DNA from 3 places in the Intestinimonas sp. RTP31139st1_F5_RTP31139_211217 genome. Region 1 is predicted to be linked to each of the others. Evidence: riboswitches for the same ligand, from Rfam matches in the RefSeq annotation. Region 1 holds a riboswitch; each other region holds the start of a gene.

Region 1 (4,495 bases):
ATCCCTACACTTACTATCATCACAGGAGGGAGCATGCATGAAATTTTACGTGCTGTGTGACATCGAGGGCGTGGCTTCTCTGTCCTGCTGGGACGAGGCCCGCTCAGCCAACAGTTGTTATGCGCCTATGGCCCGGGAAATGACTTTGGAGGCCGCCGCCGCGGCCCGCGGCCTCTTCTCCGCCGGGGCTGACGAGGTCATAATAGAGGATGGGCACGGGGACGGCTGCAACATCGACTGCGCTCTGCTCCCCAAGGGTGCCCGGCTCCTTCGGGGCGTGACCCACGATATCGTGGGCCTTACCGGTATCTTCGACGAGAGTTACGACGGTATGCTGATGGTGGGCTTTCACGATGCCGCCTCGGCCTCCGGCAACCCCACTTCCCATACCATGGTGAGCTCCCGCATTTTCCGGCTCATGGTCAACGGGGCCCTGTGGGGAGAATTCGAGGTCTCCGCCCATGCTGCCGCTTATCGGGGCGTCCCCACCCTGTTTGCCAGCGGCGACGAAGGCCTGTGCGCAGCGGCGGCGCGCGCCGTGCCCGGCATCCTCACCGTGCCCACCAAGTCCGGCCATGGCTATGGTGTCCTTACAAAGACCCCGGAACTCGTTCAGGAGGAGATCGAAGGCATGGCGGCCCGGGCTGTGGCGGCCGCAAAGACCGCCAAGCCCCCGGTCCTTCCCGATCACTTCCATGTGGAGGTCACCTATCTGCACCATTATGACGCCTATGGGAGCTCCCACTACCCCGGCGCCAGCCTCCTCTCTCCCACCACTGTGGCCTTCGATGCCGACGATTACGGCGACGTACTTCGCTTTTTCTACTTTGTAATTTGAGAAACGGGGGCACGCGCTATGGCTGATATCGCCTATCAATACCGCGGGGAACTGGTGGACCAGGTCCATGGGGGCCACATTGCGGTAACAGACCACACGGGCCGGCTTCTCTGGAAGCTGGGTGACCCGGAGCGCCTCACCTTTGCCCGTTCCTCCGCCAAGCCTATCCAGGCCGTCCCCGTGGCGGAGAGCGGCGCGCTGGAGCACTACGGTATCACCCAGCGGGAGCTGGCTGTCATCTGTGCCTCCCACAACGGAGAGCCCTTTCACATCGAGGCTGTGGAGAGTATTCTCCGGAAGGCGGGACTCTCCCCCAGCGACCTGCACTGCGGGGCGGAATATCCTATGTACGTCCCGGCCGAGGATGCTCTGAAGCTCGCCGGCGTCCCCCGGGCCCCCATCTACTGCGACTGCTCCGGAAAACACGCCGGTATGCTCATCACCGCCCGTCATCTGGGGGAGCCCTTGGAAAACTATATTTCTCCGGACCACCCGGTCCAGCGGCGTATCCTCTCGGTGTTTGCCGACATGTGCGGCGTGGAGGAATCGGAAGTTCGGCTGGCTGTGGACGGCTGCGGCGTCCCTGTCCACGCCCTGCCCCTTTCCCGCCTGGCCCAGGGGTACGCCCGCATGTCCCTCCCCTCGCTCTTTGACCCAGCCCGGGCCGCCGCCGTACGCCGCGTCACCTCCGCCATGACCGCTCACCCGGAGATGGTGGCGGGGTCCGAACGGATCTGTACCCAACTGATGGCCGCCTTTGGGGAACGGCTCTTCTGCAAATCGGGTGCCAGCGCCTTCTATGCCGTGGGCCTCAGGGACAGGGGGATCGGCATCGCTCTCAAAATGGAAGACGGCGCCTCCTCCATCGTCCCCTATGCCATCCTATCGGTCCTCACCCAGCTCGGGGTCATCACGCCGGAGGAGGCCTGTTCTCTGCCCAGCTTTCAGGACAGAAACCTCTACAACAATCACCACGCTGTTGTAGGCTGTACCGAACTGGTCTTCCGGCTGGAACCGTGCGGCGTCGCCTGACCGCCGCACGCGCCATTCGGGGTGGGGGTAGTTTTCCGGCCGCGCTGAAGCCGGAAAAATACTTGCTCATTTCTTCCTGCGCTGTTATACTGAAAGTAAATCATGCGTTCAGAAAAATTTTTTGAAAAGAGGTCGTACTCATGAGTGTTCAGTACATCCACACCGACAATGCCCCCCAGGCCATCGGGCCCTATTCTCAGGCCGTGAAGGCCAACGGCTTCCTCTATATTTCCGGTCAGATCCCTGTCGACCCGGCCACCGGCTCGGTGGTGGAGGCCAGCTACTCCATCCAGACCAAGCAGTCCATGGCCAATCTCGCCGCCATCCTCAAGGAGGCGGACCTCACCTTTGCCGACGTGGTAAAGACCACCATCTTCCTTACCGATATGGCCCATTTCCCCGAGGTCAACGAGGCCTATGCCGCCTTTTTCGAGGGCCCCTGCCCCGCCCGCGCCTGCGTGGAGGTGAGCCGCCTTCCCAAGGACGTGCTGGTGGAGATCGAGCTGGTCGCGGCCTGCTGACACCCCCTGATTCTCAAGAGTCTGAGCATGGTTTCCATGCTCAGACTCTTTTCTCCCCTTGACATAGGGCGGGATTCAGAGTATGCTGTTAGGGACAATTAAATCCGACTGGTACGCAGGCGCCCATTTCGGGCAGACAAAGGGAAGCCGGGTGAGAATCCCGCACAAAGCCGTTGCTGTATAGGCGGAGCGGACCCCCACAGCGCCACTGGAGGCAACTCCGGGAAGGCGGGGACCGCGCTGGACGCCGAAGTCAGAATACCTGCCTGCGTATGACGCACATCCAAACCTCTCCGAGCCTGAGAGGGTGCTGCTACGCCTGCCTTTCAGCGCGTATCGCTGCGCCCTCCGGGACGCAGCTTTTTATTTTTGGTGAAGACCGGGAAAGGAGCTTTAGCTATGTCCGATGAGACCAAGACCCAGGAGCCTTACTGGAAGGGCAAGGGGTATTCTTTCTTCTGTAACCGGGCGTGCGAATATTTCCCCTGCCACCCCACCGACGACCCGGAGAATTTTAACTGTCTGTTCTGCTACTGCCCTCTCTACGCCCTGGGACCCGACTGCGGGGGAAATTTCTCCTATACCGAGAGCGGTGTGAAAGACTGTACCCGCTGTACTCTTCCCCACCGGCGGGACAATTACGGGTACATTACCTCCAAGTTTCAGGAAATTGCCCGCCGCATGGCGGAGTCGCGCAGACGCGGCGTCTGATCCTGCCCCTTTTACGGGAAGGGGAATCCATCCTATCTTTTCCATTCCCTTTGACGAAAGAATACCCCCGGCGGCAACAGCCGCCGGGGGTATTCTCATGCTTCATCCATGCGCCGGTTCTTCGGCGGGTCCCAACAGCAGGGGCTGGAGCTGCCGGCCCTCCAGGGCGGCGTCCACAGCGGCATTGATCTGGGTAAAATCCGCCACCAGAGAGGTGGGTTTTTTTACTGGGTCATCCTGCCGGTAGGGGACAAAGTAGACGTTCTTCTTGTCCAGAAGCGTCGCAATGTTTTTGGCCGAGCCGCTCAGGCCGTCGTTGGTGGACACGGCGAGGACCACGGGACGCCCATTCCGCCACATGGCTTTGGCCGCCATCGTCACCGACGTATCGCTGAAGCCATTTGCCAACCGCGCCAGCGTGCTCCCCGTACAGGGGGCGATGACCAGCACATCCAGCAGCTTTTGGGGGCCGATGGGCTCTGCCTTCTGGATGGAGTCGATGACCCGCCTGTCGCAAATGCGCTCCATCTCCCGCATGAACTCGTGGGCCGCGCCGAAGCGTGTGTCCGTATCGGCGCTTTTCTCCGAGATGATGGGCGTGACCGCTCCATATCTGGCCTTTGCCCGTTCCAGCGCCGGCATCACCTGATCATATGTACAAAATGAGCCGCAGAAAGCGAACCCCACACGTACCTGTTCCATGCTCAGACTCCTAACTCATTCCATATATTATAGATCGTGTCACGGATAATCTTTCCAGAGGTCACTGGGGCCACCTTGCCCGGCAGGGAAAGGGCCCAAATCGCCCTGACCCCCTGCCGCACCGCCGCCTCAAAATCCACTCCCCCCGGCTTGGATGCAAGATCGATGACCAGGCAGCCGGGGCGCAGATCGGCCAGGCGCTCCGCGTCCAGGACCCGTACCGGGACGGTGTTCACCACCAGATCATAGCCGCACAGATAGCCGTCCAGGCGTTCGATCTGCTCGGCCCCATACCCGTATGCCTCGGCCCAGGCGAGGTCAGCCCACTTCCGGGCCGCCACGCTGACCCGGGCGCCCAGGGCGTTCAGCCGGTGCGCCAACAGCTTGCCCAGCCGGCCGAAACCCAGGACCAGGACCCGGGCGCCGTGGATGGTGACGGGCAGCTCTTCCATGGCGATTTGAATCGCTCCCTCCGCAGTAGGCACCGCGTTGGCGACCGCCAGCTCTTCTCTGGTAAAGTAGTCCACCAGGCGCAACCCCCGCTCTTTCGCCTGGTCCAGAAGTTCCCGGCCCACCTTGCCGGCACAGACCACCTGACCGGGGCGCAGCGCGTCCAGCACCTGGGTCAGGGGCGGCCGCTCCTGAGAGAGCGGAGCGTTGAGCCGTCCGCCCTCCCCCGCAGCCGGGAGGG
Region 2 (4,495 bases), on a different contig from region 1:
GCATCCGGTTCAGAATGAGTTCGTCCCGTGCGGTGCGGGCGGACAGCCGGTCACAGAGGCGGAATACGTTCCGGACATAGGACTCAAAAGAGAGGGAGACGGTCTCGCTCATAGCGGGGATCAGGGGCGCGCCCAGCCCTTCCAGGGTAACGTCCCCCGTGCCCACCACCGCGTCCACAACGGCAAAGACCTCACGCAGTTCCGCCTCGCCGGGATTTAGCAGGATGGGGCTGCCGCCGGCATAAAGCCCCGCGGCGTCCTGAATCCGGTCCATCAGCTGCGCCTCCAGCTCTGGAGTCAGGGCCATCTCGCGGCGCATCTCGGGGGTCAGGATCAGACAGATGTGGCTGATCGGCAGCCCCAGGCTGGCATACAGCTTGAGGCGAAGCGGAGCGGTCTGTAGCCCGCGGCACACCAGAGCGCAGCGGTAGTCCGCCAGTGTGCGGCGGGCCGTTTCGGTCTGGGCCAGCGCCTTCTCCGTTTCTGCGGCGATAAGGGGCTCCATCTCGTCTAGAAGGCCCAGCTTTTCCCCGATATCACGGTAAAAGAGGGCGATACCCTCCAGGCCCGTATAGCGTCCGGCGCCGCCGAGATGGAGATAGTCGGTGCCGAACCTTTCCTTCATCCTCCGGGCCCAGCGGACTCGTTTGACCAGGTTGAGCCGGGCGGCCGGCGCCGTTATCAGAAGTTCCAGCGGCGCGCTGGGGATCCAGCAGTGGACGGTGATGCCGCACTGGCCCAGAAAAGAACCGATTTCCTTCAGAACCAGGGTGCCCTCGCTCCCCCAGCCCACCGTCTCAATATTCACGCTGCGGGGAAGGGGGGGCTGGGGCTCCATCACTTGCTCCACCAGGGCCCAGAGCGCCTCCGTAAAGCCGCACCCCTTAAGCTCCAGTTCCAGACGGTTGTCTCCGGTGATTTTCTGACGGGCCAACTCCCGCACCCGCGTGCGGGAATAGTTTTTGTCCCGGTGAGAGAAGAGCTCCGACTGGACGGCAGCCACCCGAATCCCCTGGGTGCGGGACGCCTCCGCTACAGCGCGGATGTCCTCGTTCAAGATATCGCTCACAGGGGTGGGGACGATCAGAATGAGGGCGGGACGGTAGCGATCCCAAGCTTCCGAGACGGTGCGGCGCAGCGCGTCCGCTCCACCGCATATGATCTCGCGCTCCGTGAGGTCGGAGCACAGCAGAGGGTAAAAGGGCTGGTGCCGGCGCCTGGCGGAGTGCCGGTAGTGAAAGCCGCAGCCCCTTGGGCCGTGGAGTATGACGACCACACCGCCGCCTATCTCTCCGGCCGCCCCCACACTGCCGGAGACCTTCCCGTTGACCCCGAAGGTATGAAGCAGGGCGGAGGGATACATCAGGGTGCGAAGATCGTCAAAGAAGGGCTGGTGCATGCAGAATCACCTCTGAAAAAATAAAAAGGGTCGCATAGCCATTACGGCTATGCGACCCGAATTCGTCGCAAAAAACCAGTATGAGAGCAAAACGGCTCCATACTGAAACTCTGTCCAGGCTCGTTTCCACGCAAGCAGACAAGAGATATACAAGCATGTCTTCTGGCTTACGCGGCGAAACCTCCGCCTTCCCAAGAATGTGAACATTCTCAGTGGCAACAATGGAGGGGCCTGATGCGCATACAGCGGCGGGACCGCGCGGGATTCTCACCCGCTTCCATTTTCACCGGTAAAAACCGGAACTTGTACATATGACAATATACTACTTTCTGATCGAAAGCACAAGAGTTTTTTCATAGAATCTCACGGACAGGCGAAACGGCCTGTTTACAATGGGAGAATACTCCGGTATAATAAATTCCTAAAGATGTGAGATTTCGGTCGGACGGAGGGGCGCGATGAAAAAGCTCAGTGGAAAACGCCAGGCGCTGGTTGGATTCACCCTTTTTTCCATGTTTTTTGGCGCGGGGAACCTGATTTTCCCACCTGGAGTCGGCGCGCAGGCGGGAACGCTCACCTGGCCCGCCATGCTGGGAATGGCGTTCAGCGCAGTGGGACTGCCGGTGCTGGGCGTGGTGGCGGTGGCACGGTCCGGGGGACTTGCCGCGCTGGGGAACCGGGTACATCCACTCTTTTCACGGGTGTTCACCATTTTGGCCTATCTGTCCATTGGCCCGTGTCTGGCCATTCCCAGAACGGCCAGCACCTCCTTTGAGATGGCGGTCCCTCCCTTTGCGGGGCCGGACGCCCCCCTCGGGCTGCTTCAACTGCTCTATTCGCTGGTGTTTTTCGCCGCTGCCCTGTGGGTGGCGCTCCGTCCGGAGAAGCTGACGGATCGCCTGGGCAAGGTCATGTGCCCCATTCTGATCCTGCTGATCGTGGTCACCTTCGTAGGCTGTCTTGTAAATCCGCTGGAGGGCTACGGACCGCCCCAGGATGCGGCCTATGCCGCAAATCCCGTGGCGAAAGGCTTCCTAGACGGCTACCAGACCATGGACACCATTGCTGCCCTGGTCTTCGGCATCATCATTTCCCTGAATATCCGTGCCATGGGAGTGGAGCGGGAAGAGGATGTGGTGAAGAGTACGGTCCGGGCCGGCTGGATCGCCGGTGCCATGCTTCTGGCCGTCTATTCCATGCTGGCCCACGTGGGAGCGCTGTCCGGCGGGGCTTTCCCGGGGGCCGCCAACGGCGCGGTGGTGCTGACCAATATTGTTCCCGCCCTGTTTGGAAAAACCGGCAGCCTGCTGCTGGCGGCGATTTTTGTCATTGCTTGCTTCAATGTCTGTGTGGGGCTCATCAGCTCTTGCGGCGAGTATTTTTCCCTGCTCTGGCCCAGACTCTCTTATCGGGGATGGGCCGCGATGTTTGCGGTGGTAAGCATGGCGATCGCAAATGCCGGGCTGGACCTTATCCTTCGGATATCCGTTCCAGTTCTGGGGGCGATCTACCCGGTGGCCATTGTGCTCATTGCGCTCTCCTTCTTTCAGAAGCGGCTGGCGGAGCATCGCTGCGCCTATTCGGTCCCTGTGGCGGTTACCGGTGTGTGCAGCGTCCTCTTTGCGCTAAAGGATCTGGGAGTCCCGATCCCGCTCTTGGACGCGGTGCCTTTGGCCTCCATTGGCTTGGGCTGGGTGATCCCGGCTCTCCTGGGTATTCTGGTGGGCGTCCTGCTGCCGGAAAGAGGAAAACAGTAAAAAAGGAACGGCGGAAGGGTAAGGCTTCATAAAGAAGTTAAGGGCAAGGCAGACCGCAATGGTCTGCCTTGCCCTGTTTATAGTATGTAACCCACTATGACAATTTCGGGGAAAGTGCTCGTAGGAAAGAGCAGCAAACTGGAAGTTGTCAGTGGATTACCTGGTAACGCAATCTGAGATACGAGTTTTCCAAGACCATACATTCTTGCAATTTCAGCACACCCAATTGGGATAATTCACTTTCTGATAGCAAAGATTTCCCATCAATCAGTGTGGATGTATCCTTGCCGCCAATTAAAATGGGGGCAATAACAATATCAATATAATCAAACAGCTTTTCCCGAAGAAACAGCCCGTTTAATGTACCGCCGCTTTGTATGGTGATTCTCTCACAGCCATATTCTGACCTGAGTTTTGCAAGTGCATCAGGCAAAGACAGCTTGCTCTGACAGATGATATGAAGGTTGTCCTCATTCACCTGAAATGCCGGATGGTCTGCGTTGGATGTGACCAGCACAAATTCTTTTGAGCGGGCGCAAAAATAGCGAATACCTTGTTTGGTCAAATGATTGTTGTCGATGATTACAAAGGAAACAGACGACTTATTCGGCATTCCCTTCGAGTTGACGCCCATCTTTTTCTGTACTCTGCCAGAATTGAGCGACCACAAATCGGTTGTCTGCTCTATCTCATAATACTGGTGCAGTCCTTCTTGAACGCCCACAATTTTAGGGAAATCTCTGTCTACATCTAAATCATCTGTTGCCCCTGTACTGATTTTTCCATCAACAGACATAAGCATAAACAGCGTTGTGATCGGTCTATCCATTTTATCTCTCCTAACTCCGAGTTGTCGGTGAGATCGTTATAAAGAAACACCCGCCGAAAAGCAGCTTCTTCTCGGCGGGTGTTAGCTTCCTTATGGCAGGTCCTCCCAACCAGACGGTTCCGCCCCTTCCTTTCTATTATGCGGGGGCGTCCGCTACAACCATGAAATTGGCCAGGCCGAAGGCGGAGCCGGTAAAGATGACGTCGGCCTGCACACTGCCCGCTTCCACGGAGGGAACGATGTTTTCATAGAAGAGGGAGACACCGAAATCGGCGCGGATGGCGTCGCCGGAGACAGAGAAACTGACGATGCCGTCCCCGCACTGGCCGGTCTGGAAAGCGCCAGGCGTCAGGCCGTCCTGCTGCAGAGCGGGGTCCGGCTGGAACCGGCGGCTCTCCCCGGCGGCGATGGTAACCCCGCCGACCGACGGGTCATGGGTATAGGTCACGATCTGAGACAGAATGGCCTGATAATCCGGCGGGGCAAACCAACAATCCGTCCAGAGCATCT
Region 3 (4,495 bases), on a different contig from region 1:
GTAATCCGTAACTCCATCCGCCTCTATGCAGATCACATTATTTCCAGGCTCGATCGGCACACGGAAGCTTTTACCGGAAGCAGGCGCCTGTCTCCACTCGCTTATTTTCCCCCCCAGGACAGAGGCCACAGAGACTGTCACGTCATTCCCATCCGGGGCAATGGACATCTCGCCACTGTCGCCCAGAAAATAGCAGACGTTGTACTCGGCATCCCAGTCGACTCCCGATATCTCTTTGTATTGGTCACCCACGGTCACCACAAATACCCCTGTACGAATGGGGTCGGTGGCGCCGTAGAAACCGCTGGTGGCCGTCATCCACATGCCCTTCCCGGCGTCGTTTACATCCAGCGCGTCGTAGCTTACCTCGACAATGGCCACCCCTTCCTTCTTTGCGGTGACCCAAGCCCAGTTATCGCCTGCGTTGCCTCCATCCATTGTCTCAATGGAGATGATGTCCTCTCCAGAGACAACATGATAATGGAAATCCGGCTCGACCATGATATTATCCGTTATTGTATGGATAATCTGCCAGGCCGCGCGGTAAGCGCGCACCTTATACTGCTCGCCTATGTCCAGCTCCAGCTTATTGCGTTCATTGATATTCAGCAACAGACTACTTTCGCTGAACGCGTCTCCGGAGGTGCGCAACTCTTTCGGCGACCGAGATGCATCAAAGTTGACTTCCAGCCTATCGCCGGAGACATTGCCCACAAAGCCGGCCTCTGTTCTCATGCCTTCCATAGAGACGCGGTAAGTCACGTTACTACTGCGTGTGATATTGAAAACATGGTCTACTGTCCCGTCTCCCAGATCAACAGTCTTCACACTGTCAATCCGTTCAGCGTTAAAGTTGAGCACCTGTGTATATAGGGCCGCTTCCGCCCCTTTCGGAGCGTTAATGGTAAAGGTGGAGGTTTCGTTGAGCTTTGTACCAAAGGTAGCCGCTCCCTCTTCAGGCTGAACTGCATAGTTTCCCCAAATGGTCGCCCCAACGCCATGTTCAACCGCATAATCCTTGGACGGTGTAAACACGTTGTAATAGAGCAGTGCGTTCCCACTGACAAATGCGAGCGTGGGATAGCACTCGTAACCAGCCGAATTTATATAGGGATCGCCCATCGTCGCCACGCCGATTTTGTTCATCAGCCTGACGGAATAGTCCTCAGCAGTAGCTTTTTCCCCATCGTATTCATTTACGACATAGGACTCAATCAGACGCAAATAGATCTTTGTGTCGTCTACGCTCTGATAGGTTCCCCCGCCGCCTTCGGCCGGAATCCGAAAGGCCCCGCCGCCAAGGCTGTTGCCTTTCTCATCCACGGCGCGGAAAGAGTAGATTCCGCGTTCAAGCGTCATCGAATAAACATCATATTGATCGTCGCTCTGTGCATCCTTGGTATACGCGGTAATGGCGCTTTCTTCCCCAAACGTATCCCGGTTATCCGTACCGAATCCCTCCGTCGGATAAAAAGAGATTCCATTCTCTGCGATGAGGCCCTTAGGAATATAGACCTGAACAGCGTACGGATCGTCTGTTACTGTAACGGTACAGGTGCTCTCAGCCGTTGTCCCGTCGTTCCTTGCGGTCTCGGCCGTAATGGTTGCCGTCCCAAGCCCCTTTCCGGTAACCACACCGTCCCCGTCCACGGACGCCACAGTCGGATCCGAGCTGCTCCACTCGAGCTCATCGCTCGCGGTTTCCGGAGAAAATTCAACTGTCAGCGGGAGTCTGTCTCCGATTTGAACGCTCCCGCCTTGTTCAGCAATCTTTATGTTCTCTACGGTTGCCTGCGTGTCTTCGGCAGACTGCGCACTCACTGTTGCCGGCAGAAGTGCCAGACACATGGCCAGTACAAGCAGTACCGCCAGCGGCTTTTTTATTTTTAGTTTCTTCATGTACACGTTTTCCCCCTCTTAGATCTTATGTCTTCTCCATTTGCTCAAGAGCCATCAGCATCTGCTGCTCCAATCATTGCCGCACCCCCATCTGTAGATTTTAACGGCCGGACCCTCTGCACGCTCTTCCTTATCTTCCCTCCCTAGCTTTATTACGATATGGACCGGCGCGGCGGCGCTGTTTTGCCGCTTGTCCTTCCGACGTTTCTCTTTCATGTCTAAAGCGTTTCTTCTTAAAAAGCATGACCTAGTTCCGTTTATTTCCACAAATTGGAAAGAGTGGGCCATAGAAGATTTCTCTTCCACGGCCCACTCTTTCCGTGTTCACTTCCATCGCCTCACTTTCACGGTTCCGGTCTCCAACATCGTAGGTCTTCCGGTTCATACCTTTGGGGCCTTCTTTTAAAAAGGCCCTGCGCTCGCTGTTCTACCTTCTCAGGGTTCCCCCCCCCAATGGCCGACTCACGCCGCGAACAGCAATCTCCGATATATACGGAAATGGCTTTTGCTCCGGATTCTCACCGAATTTCCTCATCCCCGCACCTGCCATTTTCGGCAGCTTTTTCACGGGGGCACGATGCCACTATATTTCTTTGTACCAACTTACTCGGACAAAAGCATACTATTTTCTTTATGGCTTATTATACATTAGCCTGTCGAAAAAGTCCAGCTTTTGTCGGGGACTTTTTCGACAGGCTGCAGCCACGAACCAAATCAATGGTTCGTGGCTGTTTTGCAGTTACAACTATTACAAAAAAGAACGCATAGAGCGCTGTGCAGCTGCGGTGTCAGCACATTTTATTCCGCACAAATACAATGCCGCGTCAAGCCATTCGCTTTCCGGAAACTCCTCCAATGATAGTTCCGCTAAAGCGCACTGCAACACCATGTTGGGCCGAGGAAGATACCGCAGATCAGATAGATATTCACATTGCATTTTCTCGGCCAGTGTATCAAGCAGTCCCATCTGATGCCTCCGCTGAATAAATGGTCGGTCTGGTAATGGCGGCAAAGCCAGATTTTCCGGTAATGACCACATTGTTTGCGCCGCTGGCACAATGGATGACCAGCAGTTCGCCATTTTTATCTCTGCCGCCGACGATGCCGACGTGGCTATCTCCAGGATAAAACACCAAATCACCGGGAGCTGCTTCCTCCCATGTAATGGTGGAACAATAGGTGTGCTGACTGGCTGCGCCTCCGCCATGGCCGATGACACAACCCATTGCATTATTGAATACCCAATCTACAAAACCGGAGCAGTCCAGTCCATAGGGGCGGTAGGTGCCGGTAGTGGGGCTGCCCGCCGCTGTGACTTCTTTCAGCTGTCCCCAACGGCTGTCCCAGCCTATGGCGGAGGATTTTCCTCCCCAGAAGTAATTGACCTTGCCGACAAGAGAACAGGCTGTTTGTACCACCGCTTTTCGCTCCGGCGAGAGGTCTGCCGGAAGCCGCTTTAGAATCTCAGACGCATCAGCGGTGATCGTGACCAAATCACCCACCAGTTCCATGAGAAGGTCACGGTGAGCCAGCAATTCGTCCAACATAGAGATCTGCTGTCCCGTGAAGTCATAGACGGTTTTCATTTCTTCCGCAGTTTTAGGCACGATGACGATCTTCAGGTGCTTCTCCGTCCAGCTATCATCCCGGCCATCGTCGGGGTCACTGTCCGGGTGGTCGATCACATCGACGGTATGGGACACGGTACACATATCCGCGAAAACCACCTTCAGCCGGGAAATCCGGTCAGCATCCAGGGTCGCCACATCGGCGGCGTCAGCACCATCGTTTCCAGCAACCTTCACCGCAAAAACGGCCAGCACCTCCGCCCAGTCCGGGATCGTCCCCTGGAGCGTCATATCGTCGTATGTGTCCGCTGTCTGCAAAGCCATCAGCTCGGCATTGAAGTCATACTGTACCTGAGCCACAGCACCTGACACCGGCACGGTATCGGGTGCTGTGCTTTCTCCTGCGAACAGAATGCCAAACGGTGAGGCGGTGATAGCGCCAATGACGATCACTACCAAAAGCACCACCTGCACAGCCGCGCCACCGCCAGCAGCCATGATGGAGCTGACGGCAGAGGCCGTCGCACGACCTACCGCAGCACCGGCCCGCAGGGCCAGCTGACCACCGTCCTTCGCCGCCTGAGCCGCCTTTTTTGTGGTCTGCTCCAGCATCTTTTGCTGGGTCTTGCGCTGGACGGCCTGCCTTGCCTTTCGTGCGTGGGTTGCTCCTGGTGAGAATATTCCCCTTTGACCGTGGACGGTCTGCTTGACCCCCATAGGCGGATGCTTGACGGAAACGCTGGGTCCAGAGCGGATCTTTTCAGAGTGTCTGAAGGAAGAGGCGGCAGTTCTTTTTTCGGCCAGTTGCCCCGCCCGTTGCTGCTTCTGTATGGTACTCTGCACCATCTTTCGCCGCCCACGCTCCTTTGAAGTGGGCGGCGAAAACACGCGGCTATCCCTGGGTTGCTCTGATGCAGATGGAAAAATGCCATCCGATCCAGATGCTGTTGGCATAGTCGATGGGCGTAGCTTGACTTCTGTACTCCTTGCCGCTTCTAACCGACGCTTTTGGGCAAACTGCTGTCTGG

The links. A riboswitch is a leader RNA that binds a small molecule or an ion and turns the genes downstream of it on or off. The one in region 1 is predicted to bind cobalamin.
Region 2: linked by a shared signal. The riboswitch ahead of ABUA09_RS05635 (nitrogenase component 1) and the one ahead of ABUA09_RS10885 (cysteine-rich small domain-containing protein) in region 1 are both predicted to bind cobalamin.
Region 3: linked by a shared signal. The riboswitch ahead of ABUA09_RS09520 (Ig-like domain-containing protein) and the one ahead of ABUA09_RS10885 (cysteine-rich small domain-containing protein) in region 1 are both predicted to bind cobalamin.

The regions. Positions count from the first base shown of each region.
Region 1 covers NZ_JBCOAQ010000016.1:1,237-5,731, reverse strand. Annotated here, with positions in the region: gene ABUA09_RS10900 (M55 family metallopeptidase) at 38-838, shown strand; gene ABUA09_RS10895 (asparaginase) at 857-1,870, shown strand; gene ABUA09_RS10890 (RidA family protein) at 2,011-2,391, shown strand; cobalamin riboswitch at 2,492-2,675, shown strand; gene ABUA09_RS10885 (cysteine-rich small domain-containing protein) at 2,791-3,102, shown strand; gene ABUA09_RS10880 (dipicolinate synthase subunit B) at 3,205-3,804, opposite strand; gene dpsA (dipicolinate synthase subunit DpsA) at 3,807-4,495, opposite strand, start outside.
Region 2 covers NZ_JBCOAQ010000005.1:25,146-29,640, reverse strand. Annotated here, with positions in the region: gene ABUA09_RS05635 (nitrogenase component 1) at 1-1,399, opposite strand, end outside; cobalamin riboswitch at 1,535-1,721, opposite strand; gene brnQ (branched-chain amino acid transport system II carrier protein) at 1,858-3,156, shown strand; gene ABUA09_RS05625 (dihydrofolate reductase family protein) at 3,305-3,985, opposite strand; gene ABUA09_RS05620 (hypothetical protein) at 4,122-4,495, opposite strand, start outside.
Region 3 covers NZ_JBCOAQ010000012.1:23,473-27,967, forward strand. Annotated here, with positions in the region: gene ABUA09_RS09520 (Ig-like domain-containing protein) at 1-1,899, opposite strand, end outside; cobalamin riboswitch at 2,249-2,494, opposite strand; gene ABUA09_RS09525 (NlpC/P60 family protein) at 2,853-4,495, opposite strand, start outside.